DNA from 2 places in the Erwinia sp. 9145 genome. Region 2 is predicted to be linked to the other one. Evidence: predicted binding sites of a transcription regulator. Region 2 holds the regulator's gene; the other holds the start of a gene.
What was found. The regulator CRP, encoded in region 2, controls carbon source genes, mostly activating them, when cyclic AMP is high. The targets are predictions, from matches to a motif close to ATGTGANNNNNNTCACAT.
Positions count from the first base shown of each region.

Region 1: a site for CRP is predicted at 4,452-4,469, ahead of FA91_RS09155 (sugar transporter). Genes of this name have one in related genera too.

Region 1 is NZ_JQNE01000001.1:1,864,893-1,872,679, reverse strand. It holds gene FA91_RS09175 (LysR family transcriptional regulator) at 1-627, opposite strand, end outside; gene FA91_RS09170 (SDR family oxidoreductase) at 730-1,581, shown strand; gene FA91_RS09165 (SDR family oxidoreductase) at 1,680-2,423, opposite strand; gene FA91_RS09160 (TetR/AcrR family transcriptional regulator) at 2,515-3,180, shown strand; gene FA91_RS09155 (sugar transporter) at 3,202-4,386, opposite strand; gene FA91_RS09150 (flavin reductase family protein) at 4,519-5,079, opposite strand; gene FA91_RS09145 (NAD(P)-dependent oxidoreductase) at 5,261-6,133, shown strand; gene FA91_RS09140 (glutathione S-transferase) at 6,165-6,785, shown strand; gene FA91_RS09135 (Rrf2 family transcriptional regulator) at 6,955-7,437, shown strand; gene FA91_RS09130 (efflux RND transporter permease subunit) at 7,524-7,787, opposite strand, start outside.
Region 2 is NZ_JQNE01000001.1:3,562,137-3,569,923, forward strand. It holds gene FA91_RS16880 (YheU family protein) at 1-211, shown strand, start outside; gene FA91_RS16885 (phosphoribulokinase) at 311-1,180, shown strand; gene FA91_RS16890 (OsmC family protein) at 1,207-1,611, opposite strand; gene crp (cAMP-activated global transcriptional regulator CRP) at 1,911-2,543, shown strand; gene FA91_RS16900 (YccS/YhfK family putative transporter) at 2,602-4,680, shown strand; gene FA91_RS16905 (aspartate aminotransferase family protein) at 4,663-5,898, opposite strand; gene FA91_RS16910 (aminodeoxychorismate synthase component II) at 5,984-6,556, opposite strand; gene FA91_RS16915 (putative adenosine monophosphate-protein transferase Fic) at 6,575-7,138, opposite strand; gene ppiA (peptidylprolyl isomerase A) at 7,203-7,766, opposite strand.

The DNA.
Region 1 (7,787 bases), 1.7 Mb from region 2:
CCGTGAAAATTCCCACTGGTAACGTTTGCCACTGGGCAACTGATGTCGAATGCATTCATGCCGGCGCAGGTCGTCCGGAACGGCGGGGGCCTGCCGCCCGGAAAGATAGCCTTCTGATGCCACAGTGATAAATCGCACCGGGCCGCCAAACCTCACGGCATTCATTCCCTGAGCGAGGCTTTCTCCCAGGCGAACCCCTGCATCGAACCCCTCTGCGACAATATCTATCAGGCGGCCTTCAGCAACAATATCAAGCGACACGTCCGGGTATCTTGCCAGAAAGTCCGGCACCACCTTGTGCAACAGGATTGCTGCCGCCGTTTCGGGGGCGTTGATACGTAACGTGCCAGCGGGTGATGCCCGAAATAGGGCGATGTTTTCCAGCGCGAGATTGACCTCTTTCAGCGCGGGAACCAGCGTTGCGCGCAGGCTGTGGCCCGCTTCCGTTAACGCTACGCTTCGGGTGGTGCGATTAAAAAGGCGAACGCCAAGCGTCTCTTCCAGCTGCCGGATGGTATGGCTGAGCGAAGAGGGCGCAATATTCAAAACCTGCGCGGCTTGTCGAAAACTGGTGTAGTCCGCAACGGTAATGAACGCATTCAGATCGTTGAAAGAAGGTTGTGACATTGTTCGTTTTTAACCAACAGTTTATTGAGTATTGTTGGTATAGTATACATGAGTAAGATCTGACAATAATAAATCTCATTAATCTGGAGTGGAGATTTTATTATGCAGACCTGGATGATAAGCGGTGTTTCTTCCGGACTGGGCCGGATCCTGACTGAAAAACTTCTTACCCGTGGTGATAACGTCGTGGGGCTGACTCGCGATCTGCGCAAAACGCATGAACTTAAAGAACGCTATCCCGAGCAGTTTCATTTAATTCAGGCTGACCTGCGTGACACCCTGGCAGTGAGCAATGCAGTCGATGAGGCGTTCAGGTTTTCCGGACGCATCGATCGTATTGTAAGTAACGCGGGTTACGGCGTTTTCGGGGCGGCAGAGGAAACTGACGATCGGCATCTGCGTGACATTATCGATACCAACCTCATCGGATCGATCGTACTGATACGTTCTTCTCTTCCTCACCTGCGGCGTCAGGGGGGAGGCCGTATCCTACAGATCTCAAGCGAGGGTGGCCAGATAGCCTATCCGGGATTCAGTCTTTATCATGCATCAAAATGGGGAATTGAAGGTTTTATCGAATCGGTTGCCCAGGAAGTCAGCCCGTTTGGTATTGATTTTGTCATTGTTGAACCCGGCCCGGCCCGAACGGATTTTGGCAATGCGCTTGTGCGGCCTGAACCTTTACCCGATTACGAAGGTACGGCTTCCGCACAGATCAGGAAATCGCTCGACAGCGGCGGTTGGGTAATTAAAGGCGATCCGGTACGGATGGTCGATGCAATGCTGAACGTGGCCGATCATCAGTCTCCGCCGCTGCGGCTGATTCTGGGTGCCGATGCCCACGCCGGCGTGCGGCGTGCGCTGAAATCGCGCCTTGCTTTACTGGATGAGCAGCAACGCGTTGCGGCGGCGGCCGATTTCAGTCAGGAGGAGCTGGATGCCTTTGCGGATTGATGCCGACATTAGCAGGGTGTAAATCGTCGAGCGGGCAATATTAAGCTTCACCCGACGGTGGTAAAAACTCGCCGCAACACCAGCGGCGAGTTTTTTTTTCAGGCGTTAGAACCACCATCTACCGTCAGCGCGGTGCCGGTGATGTAGTTTGCTGCCGCGCTGGCCAGAAAGGCCACCGCGTCGGCAATATCGTCAGGTTTACCGTAGTGGCCCAGCGACGTCTGTTTACGGTTTCCCTCAGCAAAATCGCCGTTGGCCGCCGGGTTCATATCGGTGTCGATCGGTCCCGGCTGTACGAGGTTGACCGTTATGGCCTGCGGGCCGAGATCGCGTGCCAGGCCTCGTGTGAAGGCGAGCAGCGCCGACTTGGTCAATGAGTAAACCGTCACGCCCGCCATTGGTACGCGCTCCGCCAGGCACGAGCCGGTACTGATGATCCGCCCACCCTGTTTAAGGTGCGGAATAGCGGCCTGTGAGGCGAGGATCACTGCACGGATATTAATATTAAGTAGCGCATCAATCTCCTCCAGGCTCATCTCCGGCAGCGAACCCGAACGGGCGATCCCCGCATTGTTTACCAGAATATCAAGACCGCCAAGGCTGCTGACCGCCTCATTGACGGAACGCGTCACCGCAGCCGCATCTGCGCTGTCGGCCTGAATGGCAAAGCCGCGCCGCCCCTTGTTCTCAATAGCTTTAACCACGCCGGCGGCTTTGTCCGCCGCGTGCTCGTAGGTGAGAGCGACATCTGCGCCTTTTTCCGCCAGCGCCAGTGCAATAGCGGCACCGATACCACGCGACCCGCCGGTGACCAGCGCGCGCTTACCTGTCAGTTCATTCATTGCCTGTTCCTCTGTGATTATATTTATGTAGTGATCGACACATAAATTAGGATGGTTGCACAAACCCGTCAATCGGTTTATATAACGATCCATGCATAAATCAGAGAAAACGGCACAGTCCGCTAAAAATACGCCTTCACGCGCGCGTGGACGCCCGCGCGCGTTCGATCCGGACGCCGCACTGGCAAAAGCAACGCGTCTGTTCTGGCAAAAGGGGTATGAAGCCACTTCCATTTCGGATCTCACGGCCGCGATGGGAATTGGTTCGCCCAGCCTTTACGCGGCCTTCGGATCGAAAGAAGCGCTTTATCTGGAGGCATTGCGTCACTATCGCACATGCTATGAATCGCTGATCTGGGAGCGATTTCTGTCAGCCGCTACGGCTCGCGAGGCGGTGACAGCGCTGCTGATGGATTCCGCTCGCGCCTTGACGGAGGGCATCAGCGAGATCCCGAACGGCTGCATGGTGACGCTTTCGATGGTGGGCAGCGAGGGACACAGCGAACTGGGCGAGGTCGTCCGGTCAATGCGCGCGGTTACTTTTCAACGCCTCGAGGCGCGGCTGCGTCAGGCTGTGGAAACGGGTGAGATCCCGGAGCAGGTCGATATACCGGCGCTCGCGCGCGTGGTGCAAACCCTGCAAAACGGCATGTCCATTCTGGCGCGGGACGGCGTAAACCGGGCGGAACTGGAAGGGATGGTCACAATGATGATGGCGGGATGGGACGCCAGAACCACGTTAAACAACGCGAAGTAATGGCGCCCTGACCGGCAGGCGTCAACCGTGGCTTCTGAGCTGTGGAAAGCGACGAATGCTCCACAGGCACCACGCCAGCGAAAACAGTCCAATGGTGCCGCCCGCGTAGCCGATGCTGCCCATATTGAGATGCAGACTCACCTGATTGCCCAGCAGCGCGCCGCCGCCGATGCCGATATTATAGATCCCGGAGAGCAAAGCCATCGCCACGTCAGTCGCATCCGGCGCCAGATTCAGCACCCGTACCTGCACCGCCAGGCCGATAATCATCATCGCCATTCCCCAGATGATACACAGCCAGGCGATAGCGATGGCGTGCGTGGCGGCCAGAAACAGCGTCAGCATGCAGGCGGAAACCAGCGCAATAGCCGTCACCAGGAAGCTGGCCGGATAGCGGTTGCCGAAGGTGCTGAACAGTATGCTGCCGACGATGCCCGCTGCGCCAAATATCAGCAGCAGCAGCGTGGTGAAGTTATCGCTCATTTGCGCCACGTTCTGGATAAACGGTTCAATGTAGCTGTAGGCGGTGTAATGCGCGGTCACAATGGCTGCGATCAACACATACAGCGCCACCAGCGCCGGACGGCGAAACAGCATCGGCACGCTTTTCAGCGAGCCGCTGTGCTCGCTGGGTAGCGGCGGCAACAGCTTTGCCAGGCAGATCAGGGTGATCAACGCCACGCCGCCAATGACGCCAAAGGTGATTCGCCAGCCAAGGTATTGTCCGATCAGACGACCCAGCGGCAGGCCCAACACCATCGCCAGCGCGGTGCCGGTTGCCAGCATGCCCAGCGCCTGCGTTTTTTTCCCGGCGGGTGCCACACGGATCGCCAGCGACGCGGTGATCGACCAGAAAATAGCGTGCGACAGCGCAATACCGATACGTGACGCCACCAGCGTGCTGAAGCTCCACGCAACGGTGGAAAAGGCGTGGCTGGCGATAAACAGGATAAAGATAGCGATGAGCAGAAAGCGGCGCTCAACCTGGCTGGTCAGCAGCATCAGCGGCAGCGAAAGCAGCGCCACCACCCAGGCATAAATAGTCAGCATCAGGCCGACCTGCGCGGTCTGCATCGAGAAGCTGTCGGCGATGTCAGAAAGCAGACCGACGGGCACAAACTCGGTGGTGTTAAAAATAAAGGCGGCAACGGCGAGCAGGATGACGCGCAGCCACGCCGTTTTGCGTGAAACAGTAGTTGATTGCATCAGGTTAACAGCTTATTGATAAGTGATTAATTTCGCTGAGACGAAGTCGAAAAAGTATCGCTATATTGTGATGCAAATCACATTAATAAGACATCGAAAATTCGCCTTTTTTGTAAATCAGCCATTTCATATTTACAGCATGTCGGGGCGAAACAGCGAACGGCGACTGACGTGTTTGCCGGAAAGCATAAATTCGCCGTCGCCGCAGTAGTGGATCGTTTCCGGTTTTTCAGGAGATGCGGCAACATGGGCTTTAATTACTTCAAAAATAAAAAAGCTGAAGCCGTCCACCAGTTGATCATTATGAAGCGTGCACTCAAAACTGGCATGACACTCTGCAATCAACGGCGCGCTGACGCGTTCGCCTTTTTCCGCCGTCAGGGCAAAATCATGAAATTTGTCGCATCGCGTGCCGCTACAGTTGCCGATTTTCACCACCGTCTCCAGCAGCGAGGAGGTGGGCAGGTTGATGACGCATTCACCGCTCTGACGAATCAGTTGGTTACTGTGGTTTCCGGCGGAGATCATACAGCCGATTAGCGAGGGGGAAAATTCAAGAACGGTATGCCAGCCCAGCGTCATAATATCCGTTTCGCCATCATGCTGCGATGAAACCAACACCACCGGGCCTGGCTCCAGAAAATGGCGCACGTTGCTGACCGGAAAATCAATTTTTTTCATCTGGTGAGTCATCATTATTTCTCCCGTTAACGGGATAATTATAGATGACCCTGGCCGATGCTGGCAGACATTCACACCCCGTTACGAATTCCCGCACGGCGTTTTCATTCGATAAAGAAGAAATTATTGTGCGGGTGCGCTACCCTGGAGACAGTGTGTGGCTGCGGTCGCGCTTAGCTAAAGGAGAACGTTTATGAGTCAGCATCCCGCGGTGGCGGTATTAGGATTAGGTGCGATGGGCCATGCCTTCGCAGCGAATTTACTGAAAAACGGCTTTTCGACCTCAGGCTGGAACAGGACTAAATCGCGTGGCGACGATCTTAAAGCGGCCGGTCTGACCCTGGCTAACTCGCCCCAGCAGGCCGTTGAGCAGGCCGGCGTGGTTATCACCATGCTCGCCGATGCGGCGACAACGGAGAGCGTTCTTGAGCAGGCGTCTTCAGCGCTGAAAAACGGTGCCATCGTGGTACAAATGGGCACAATTGGCGTTGAGGCCACGGAAAAACTGATCGGCTTTTTTGCCGAACGTCGTCCCGACGTCGTGTTTATCGATGCGCCGGTTTCCGGCACCAAAACGCCGGCGGAAAATGCGCAAATCGTGGTGCTGGCCAGCGGCGACCGCCAGCGCGCCGCCGCCGTTGAACCGGTATTCGCCGCCATTTCAAAAGCGACAAAGTGGCTGGGCGCGGCCGGTTCGGCTTCGAAAATGAAGCTGGTGGTCAACGCCTGGCTGATTTCGATGGTGCAGGGGCTGTCCGAAAGCATGCAGATGGCGAAAGAGTTTGGCTTTACTTCTGACGATCTCTGGTCAGTGCTGGAGGGCGGGCCGCTGGCCGTGCCGTACGCCAGTGCCAAATTGGAAATGATGAAAGAAGGGCGCTACGATCCTCAGATGCAGCTGACCTGGGCACTGAAAGATGCCAGGCTGGCGCTGTCGGCGGCTAAAGACAGCGAACTGCCGGGACTGCGGCTGATCGCCGATGTCTGGCAGGAAGCGGTAAACGCCGGCTATGGCGAAAATGATTTATCAGTGGTTTATCACTATCTGAGTGAGAAGACGCTGTAAGCACGCCCTGTAGAACCGCACGGAGGTCTTTATGCAGAAACTGTACGGCGCGCCTGGCTGGGGTTCGGCCATTAGCGAAATCATGTTTACGCTGGCGGACGAAGCCTATCAACTGGTGGACGTGACAGGTTTTGATAAGCCCGGCCCGGCGCGGGAGCGTTTGCTGGCGGTTAATCCGCTGGCGCAGGTGCCGACGCTGGTGCGCGCTGACGGTTCTGTTATGACCGAAACCGCCGCCATTGCCCTGATGCTGTTGGATGAGAACCCGCATCTCGCACCGTCGGCGGGCACCCCGCAGCGTCAGCAGTTTTATCGCCTGTTGATCTGGCTGGTGGCCAACGTTTATCCCACGCTGACCTACGGCGACTATCCCGCACGCTGGGTCAACACGGCGCCAGAAGAGCTGGAAAGCTCGACCGATCGCTACCGCGAGTCGCTCTATCTCTGGCTGGAGAGCCAGGCAGGGGAAGGGCCATACTGGTTTGGCGAGCAGGTCAGTCTGCTTGACGCTTATTTTCCGGTAATAATGTGCTGGCGGCCGCGAAAAGCCTGGTTTGAGCAACATACGCCAAAACTCGTCCAGATTGCAGAAAATGTACGGGGTTTGCCGGTGCTGGAAAGGGTGGTGGACGCTAACCAGTTAAAGACATAATTTTATGTTATTCAATGCAATAGCGTAAATAGCAGTAATCGCTAACGTCGTTTCTTCTAAAATGCAACAATATTTGTTATATTAACGACGTGGTTTTTTTTATAGTTAACTGATTTTTAATGCTTTTTTATAAAGGCGCCAACCGGCGTTTAAAAGCAAGGATCTGAACATGCTTGATATTCGTTTTCCTACGGCCTTACAAATGGTGCTCTGTGTGGCCCATGCGGAGCGGGAAGGTAAACGCAGCACCAGCAAAATTCTGGCGATGGGCCTGAATGCAAACCCGAGTTTTGTGCGCAAAATGATGGTGCCGCTGACCCGGGACGGCATCATCGTCTCCACGCTCGGCCGCTCGGGCACCATCCGTCTGGGTCGTCCGGCGCAGGAGATTACCCTGTGTGATATTTATCTTTCGGTGCTGGAAGATAAGCCGCTGATGGCAGGGCGACCGGAAGTCCCGCCGCGCTGTCTGGTGAGCGCCAACGCCTGTTGGTATTTTAAAGAGCTGGCCCGCGAAGCCGAGCAGGCCTCGCTGGACGTACTGGCGAAGCGCACGGTGGCAGACGCCTTGAAAGATATTCACGATCGCGATCGTCGTTATCCCGAAGGAAGCTGCGAATTGCAGACCGCCGAGGAAAAAGCGGACCTTTAGACGTTGCCAGAGAAAAAGCCGGACGCAGTGTGCGTCCGGCTTTTTTTATGCCCGCGTGCCGCCCTCGCAAGGACGGCGGCGACGGCTCAGCTTTCCAGCGCGGGTGTTTCTGCGGCGTTCTCGCGGCGCGTAACCAGCTTGCGCAGCGCAACGTAGAACACCGGCGTCAGAAACAGGCCAAACAAGGTTACGCCAAGCATGCCGGCGAACACCGTGATGCCGGTAACGGTACGCACTTCGGCACCGGCACCGTGGCCCAGCATCAGCGGAATTGTCCCGGCGATGAAGGCGATAGAGGTCATTACAATGGGACGCAGGCGCAGGCGACATGCCTCCAGCGCCGCTTCCAT
Region 2 (7,787 bases):
TCCCTGGCAAGACGTTTCCGCGGAAACCCTTGAAAATCTGATTGAATCATTCGTGCTGCGAGAAGGCACCGACTACGGCGAGCAGGAGCGTTCGCTGGCGCAGAAGGTGGAGGACGTTCGACGTCAGCTCGCCAGCGGCGAAGCGGTGCTGGTGTGGTCAGAACTCCATGAAACCATTAACATTATGCCGCGCGGCAAATTCAGCGAATAGCGGCAAATGCAGCCGCCGCTGTCAGCGGCCCGCGTGACACCTACCGGCGGATCGTGATAACAATGCCGCATTGAAAATTTTTTCAGGGAGTCGTTCGCCATGTCAGCTAAACATCCTGTGATCGCCGTTACCGGCTCCAGCGGAGCGGGCACCACCACCACCAGCCTGGCCTTTCGCAAAATCTTTCAGCAGTTAAATCTGCGTGCGGCAGAAGTCGAGGGCGACAGCTTCCATCGTTTTACCCGGCCCGAAATGGATATGGCGATCCGTAAAGCACGCGACCTGGGCCGACATATCAGCTACTTCGGCCCCGACGCCAACGACTTTCTGCTGCTGGAGCAGACCTTCAGCGAGTATGGCCGCAGCGGCACCGGCCAGTCGCGCAAATATCTGCATACCTACGACGAAGCCGTGCCGTGGAATCAGGTTCCCGGCACCTTCACGCCCTGGCAGCCGCTGCCGGAACCTACCGACGTGCTGTTTTATGAAGGACTTCACGGCGGCGTGGTGACATCGCAGCATAACGTGGCGCAAAATGTCGATCTGCTGGTGGGCGTGGTACCGATTGTCAATCTGGAGTGGATTCAGAAACTGGTGCGCGATACCGGCGAGCGCGGTCATTCACGCGAAGCGGTGATGGATTCGGTGGTGCGTTCAATGGAAGATTACATCAACTTTATTACGCCGCAGTTTTCGCGCACCCATATTAACTTCCAGCGCGTACCGACGGTAGATACGTCTAATCCCTTTGCCGCGCGCGGTATTCCTTCGCTGGATGAAAGCTTTGTGGTGATCCATTTTCAGGCGCTGGACGATATCGACTTCCCTTATTTATTGTCGATGCTTCAGGGATCATTCATCTCGCATATTAATACGCTGGTGGTGCCGGGCGGAAAAATGGGGCTGGCGATGGAGCTGATTATGGGGCCGCTGGTCAAACGCCTTATTGAAGGAAAAAAAATTGAATAAAGCCCCGTTAACCGGAGCATTAAGGTTTATAGCGTATTCACTTCAAAACTGTGGGTAATTTCAACGCCTTTCCCCAACATCAGCGCCACGGAACAATATTTTTCGGCGGAAAGTTCAACGGCGCGAGCAACGGCTTTATCACTCAACGCGTTACCGCTAACGATAAAGTGCAGGTTGATATGGGTAAACAGTCGCGGTGCCTCTTCGCGCCGCGTTGAGGTGAGTTTGACTTCGCAATCAACGACGTCGTGCCGGCCTTTTTGCAGAATGGAAACCACGTCGATCGCGCTGCAACCGCCCGCGGCCATCAACACCATTTCCATCGGGCCTGGCGCTTTATCGCCTGCGTTTCCGTCCATTAACAGCTGATGCCCGGATGAGGATTCTCCCAAAAAAGTCAGACCTTCCACCCATTTGACGCGCGCTTGCATAACCGACTCCTTTAATTCATTCAATTCACATCAGATTACGCGCTGATAACAAAAACGGCAATGCGTCCTGTTTCCCGCTATGCTGAAGCGAGACAACAGAAGACACTCGTTTAAAGCTGTGTTAAAAACAAAGCTGAAACACTCTCGTCAGTACTCTACAAGCGTGACGAAACGGGACGATATAATGAACCCTGCGGGCCTGGACAAATATCCCGATGGGAAACGCTTTACTATTTCAACGCCTGGCAGACAAATCAGCGCCTGCATTCAGGTATGATGACAACAGAGGATAACAGCGAATGGTTCTCGGCAAACCGCAAACAGACCCGACTCTTGAATGGTTCCTGTCACATTGCCATATTCATAAATATCCATCAAAAAGCACGCTGATTCACCAGGGTGAAAAAGCAGAAACGCTTTACTACATCGTCAAAGGTGCGGTCGCCGTGCTGATCAAGGATGAAGAAGGCAAAGAGATGATCCTCTCTTACCTCAATCAGGGCGATTTTATTGGAGAGCTTGGCCTGTTTGAAGAGGGCCAGGAGCGTAGCGCATGGGTTCGTGCGAAGACCGCGTGTGAAGTGGCTGAAATTTCCTATAAGAAATTCCGTCAGCTTATTCAGGTGAATCCTGACATCCTGATGCGTCTCTCTTCCCAAATGGCGCGTCGTCTTCAGGTCACCTCCGAGAAAGTGGGTAATTTAGCGTTTCTTGACGTGACGGGCCGCATTGCCCAAACGCTGCTCAACCTGGCGAAGCAGCCGGACGCGATGACTCACCCGGACGGCATGCAAATCAAAATCACCCGTCAGGAGATTGGTCAGATCGTTGGCTGCTCCCGCGAAACCGTTGGCCGCATTCTCAAGATGCTGGAAGATCAGAATCTGATCTCCGCACACGGAAAAACTATCGTCGTTTACGGCACGCGCTAACCGGCTTTGCTACTCTGGCGCGGCATCCATGCCGCGCCTTTTTATTGGGTACAGCGAAATGTGGCGCAGACTGATTTACCATCCTGAAGTGAACTACGCACTGCGTCAGACGCTGGTGCTCTGTTTGCCCGTGGCAACAGGATGGCTGGCCGGTAGCCTGCAATACGGGCTGCTCTTCTCCCTCGTACCGGCCTGCTGCAACATCGCCGGGCTTGACACGCCGCATAAGCGCTTCTTCAAACGCCTGATCATTGGCGGTTGCCTGTTTGCCTTCAGCAGCTTTCTGATCCAATACCTCGGCGCGCAGGCGGTGCCGCTCCCGGCGATCCTGCTGGTGATGGCGCTGCTGCTGGGCGTCACCGGCGAGATCAGCCCGCTGCACGGCAGGCTGCTGCCCGGTTCGCTGATTGCCGCCATCTTTACCCTCAGCCTCAGCGGTCGCATGCCGATGTGGCAGCCGCCGCTGCTCTACGTGCTTGGCACCATCTGGTACGGCGTCTTCAACTGGTTCTGGTTCTGGCTGTGGAAAGAGCAGCCGATGCGCGAAACGCTCAGCCTGCTTTATCGTGAACTGGCTGCCTATTGCGAGGCGAAATATACGCTATTGACCAGACTAACCGATCCTGATGATGCGCTGCCGCCGCTGCTGGCGCGGCAACAAAAGGCGGTCGATCTCATCAGCATCTGTTATCAGCAAATGCATATGCTGGCCGCCAGTCGCGATAATCACCATAAGCGCCTCACCCGCGCCTTTCAGGTGGCGATGGATTTGCAGGAGCATATTTCGGTCAGCCTGCATCAGCCTGAAGAAGTGCAGAAACTGGTCGGGCAAAGCCATGCTGAAGCGGTGATCCGTTGGAACGCGCAGACCATCGCCGCGCGTCTTCGCCAGCTGGCCGACGATATTCTTTATCACCGGCTGCCGGAGCGTTTTTCAATGGATAAGCAGTTGCAGGCGCTGGAGAAGATCTCACGCCAGCACCCGGACAATCCGGTGAGCAATTTTTGCGCCTGGCACTTCAGCCGCATCGCGCGCGTGCTCCGCACTCAGCGCCCGCTCTATCAACGCGACCTGATGGCGGATCGCCAGCGCCGGTTGCCGCTGCTGCCGGCGATCAAAAGCTACCTTTCGCTGAAATCCGCCGCGCTGCGCACCGCCGCACGTTTCGCGGTCATGCTGGCTTTTGCCAGTTCTCTGGCCCTGTTCTTCGATCTTCCTAAACCTTACTGGATTTTGATGACGGTGATGTTTGTCAGCCAGAACGGCTACAGCGCCACGCGCGTGCGCATCCAGCACCGTGCGCTCGGCACGCTGGCCGGGCTGGTCATCGCCGCCATTACGCTGCGTCTGCATGCGCCGGAGTCGCTGATTCTGTTGGGAATGCTGACCATTACCCTGGCCGGCTATCTGGTGATCCGTAAATTTTACGGCGTGGCGATGATTGGCTTTACCGTCACCGCCGTCTGGTCGCTTCAGTTGCTGTCCCTGAACGGCGCGGACTTCCTGCTGCCGCGCCTGCTTGATACGATAATGGGCTGTCTGATTGCTTTTGGCGGCATGATTTGGCTCTGGCCGCAGTGGCAGAGCGGTCTGCTGAGGCAAAACGCGCACGATGCGCTGGAAGCGTTTCAGGACGCGCTGCAAATGCTGCTGGGCAACGAAGAGGATGCGACAAAGCTGGCCTGGCAACGTATGCGGGTCAATCAGGCGCATAACGCGTTGTTCAATTCGCTGAACCAGTCAATGCAGGAGCCGGGGTTTAATACGCGCTATCTGTCCGATATGAAGCTGTGGGTGACGCACAGCCAGTTTATTGTTGAGCACATCAACGCCATGACGATTCTGGCGCGGGAGCATACCATGCTCACCGCATCGCTGGCGGAACGCTATCTTCAGAGTTGTGAAATCGCCCTTCAGCGCTGCCAGCAGCGGCTGGAATACGACGGCCCCAGCTCCGCCAGCAGCATTCTGGAGGCGCCGGAGGATTTTAACCGCGGCCCGGTGACCATTCTGGAGCGGCACGTCAGGCGCGTGCTGGATCACCTGAGCGTGATGCACACCATTTCGTCGCTGGCGTGGTCCAACCGGCCTCACCACGGAGGCTGGTTGTCACGGCGGTTACGAAAAGGCGCCTGATAAGCCAGGTACGTTGTCGAGCGCTCTGGCAAAGCGCGCCATGCCTTCTTCAATGTCCGCCGGTTCGATCACCAGCGAAGGAGCAAAGCGCAGCACGTCGGTGCCGGCATTCAGGATCATCACGCCTTCGGCGGCGGCGGCATTGAGAATATCGCGCGCTTTTCCGGCATGCTGTGGTTTAAGCGCCGCGCCAATCAGCAGCCCTTTGCCACGGATCTCACTGAACAGATCGCGTTTTGCATCCAGCGCCTCCAGTGCAGCGACAAACTGCGCGCGACGCGTTTCTACGCCGAGCAGCACCTCTTCGGTATTAATGATGTCCAGCGCGGCTTCCGCCACGGCGCAGGCCAGCGGGTTGCCGCCGTAGGTGGTGCCGTGAACGCCCGGCGACATCACGGAGGCAATCTCCTGCGTGGTCATCATGACGCTGACCGGAAAACCGCCGCCCAGCGCTTTCGCCGAGGTCAGAATATCGGGCTTCACGTCGTAGTGCTCATAAGCGAACAGTTTGCCGCTGCGCCCCATGCCGCTTTGCACTTCATCCAGCACCAGCAGCGCCTGATGTTCATCACAGAGCTGGCGCAGCCCCTGCATAAATTCTGGCGTAGCCGGTACGACGCCGCCTTCGCCCTGAATCGGCTCAACCACGATAGCGCAGGTGTGATCGTCGATCACCGCTTTCACCGCCGCCAGATCGTTAAAAGGAACGTGGACGATATCGGCAGGTTTTGGCCCGAAGCCGTCAGAGTATTTAGGCTGACCGCCGACGGTAACGGTAAACAGCGTGCGGCCATGGAAAGCGTTATGAAAGGCGATAATCTTACTTTTATAAGGCGAGTGCCGTTTGGCGGCATAGTAGCGCGCCAGTTTAAACGCGGCTTCGTTGGCTTCCGCGCCGGAGTTGGCAAAGAACACACGCTCGGCAAAGGTAGCGGCAATCAGTTTGCTGGCAAGGCGCAGCGCGGGTTCATTGGTAAAAACGTTGCTGGTGTGCCACAGCGTTTCGCCCTGCTTTTTCAGCGCCTCAACCAGCGCCGGATGGCAGTGGCCCAGCGCGGTGACCGCGATGCCGCCGGAGAAATCAATATACTCCTGGCCCTGCTGATCCCATACGCGGCTGCCTTTGCCCTTCACCGGCACAAACTGCGCAGGCGCAAATACGGGTAAAATCACCTCATCGAAGGTCGCGCGCGTGACCGCAAACTTTTCCTCTGCCATGGAACACCTCGTTTTTTTTATGCTGCAAGTGAAATATTAAGCACAAAATATGAATAAAAAATCACTTAAAGGCAACCACTAACGCTTATTTCAGGAAATTTTTAAGCAGTTGATGCCCCTGCTCGCTAAGAATACTCTCCGGATGAAACTGCACGCCCTCCAGCGGTAAATGTCGATGGCGCAGCCCCATAATTTCATCCGGTTGACCATTACGCAGGGTCCAGGCCGTTACCTCAAACTCCGCCGGTAGCGAATCCGCCGCCACTATCAGCGAGTGATAGCGCGTCACGGTCAGCGGATGCGCTAAGCCGGAAAATACGCCGCCGTCGTTGTGCTCAATCTGCGACGTTTTACCGTGCATGACTTCACGCGCGCGCACCACCTGCCCGCCAAACGCCTGTGCGATCGCCTGATGACCAAGGCAAACGCCAAGAATGGGCAGCTTACCGGCGAAGTGGCGGATGGCCGCCAGCGAAATCCCGGCGTCGTCCGGCGTACAGGGGCCGGGAGAAATCACCAGCCGCTCCGGGCGCAATGCGGCGATCTGCTCAAGCGATATCTCATCGTTGCGCTGCACGCGCACGTCCGCGCCCAGTTCACAAAAGTATTGGTAGAGATTCCAGGTAAATGAGTCGTAATTATCAATAAGTAATAGCATCAAGGTTCCGGGCCACGATCAGCCTGCCGATTCGTCCCGCTCGCTCACCACGCTGGCGAATGCAGCGACCAGCGGATCGAGGTCGCCATCCCAGCTGGCCTGATTGGCCGCTTTCCAGCTTTCGCTGTCGATGCGTTCCCAGCGGATATCGTAACCGGCGTTAAAGACCAGATGTTCGACAAACAGCCGCTGTGCGCGTCCGTTTCCGCGCTGGAAAGGATGCAGGACAGTGAGTTCGCAGTAGTACCAGGCAAGGCGCGCGACAAAGTCGTCAAGCGGCAGATCGGCAAGCGCGTTCTCATCCTCAAGCGCCTGCATCAGCGCATTGCCCTCTTTTTCGATATATTCAAAATGGCAGCAGGGCGTGTCACCGACCATCACATCCACGCGGCGAAGCTCACCGGCATCGTCGAGCACGTCATGGAAAAGGTCGCGATGGAGTTGGCGGAGAAAAGGCAGGCCAGGCGGACGGACGCCGGGGCCGAGCGTTGCGCCACCCAGTTCAAAGCTGGCAAGGAAGTTTCCGGCGCGCCGCTGCTGCCAGAGTGCGTCTTTCTGCTTGTCGGTGGGCTTCTTTTTCATACTGCCTCCATGAGATGGGTGATTGCTGCCGGTTAAGTATAAGCAGCAATTGCCCACCGGGGCGTTATGGCAGCACTTTCGCAGAAAGAATGAGGACAGGCTTCACCGGCACGTTCTGGTAAGGCCCCACGTTTTGCGTCTGAACCTGTGAGATTTTGTCCGCTATCTCCTGGCCCTTCACCACTTTGCCGAAGACGGCGTAGCCAAAATCGCGCTGGCCGTGATCGAGGAAGGCGTTATCCGTGACGTTGATAAAAAACTGGCTGGTGGCGCTGTCTTTACTGGCGGTACGCGCCATTGAAACCGTTCCGCGCTTATTCAGCAGGCCGTTATCCGCTTCGTTTTTGATCGGCGCATTGGTTGGTTTCTGCTGCATGTCGGTAGTGAAGCCGCCGCCCTGCACCATAAAGCCAGGAATTACGCGATGAAAGGTGGTGTTGTTATAGAAGCCGCTGTTGACGTAGTCGATAAAGTTTTTCGTCGAAACCGGGGCTTTTTGATCGTTGAGCTCAAGCTCAATATTGCCGGCTGAGGTGGTCAGCAGGACGTGCGGCGCCGCCAGCGCGGAAACAGAGAAGGCAGAGATCGCCAGAAAAGCGGCAGCGGCGGTCAGAGTACGTTTTAACATGATTATTCCTTACTGAGGGAA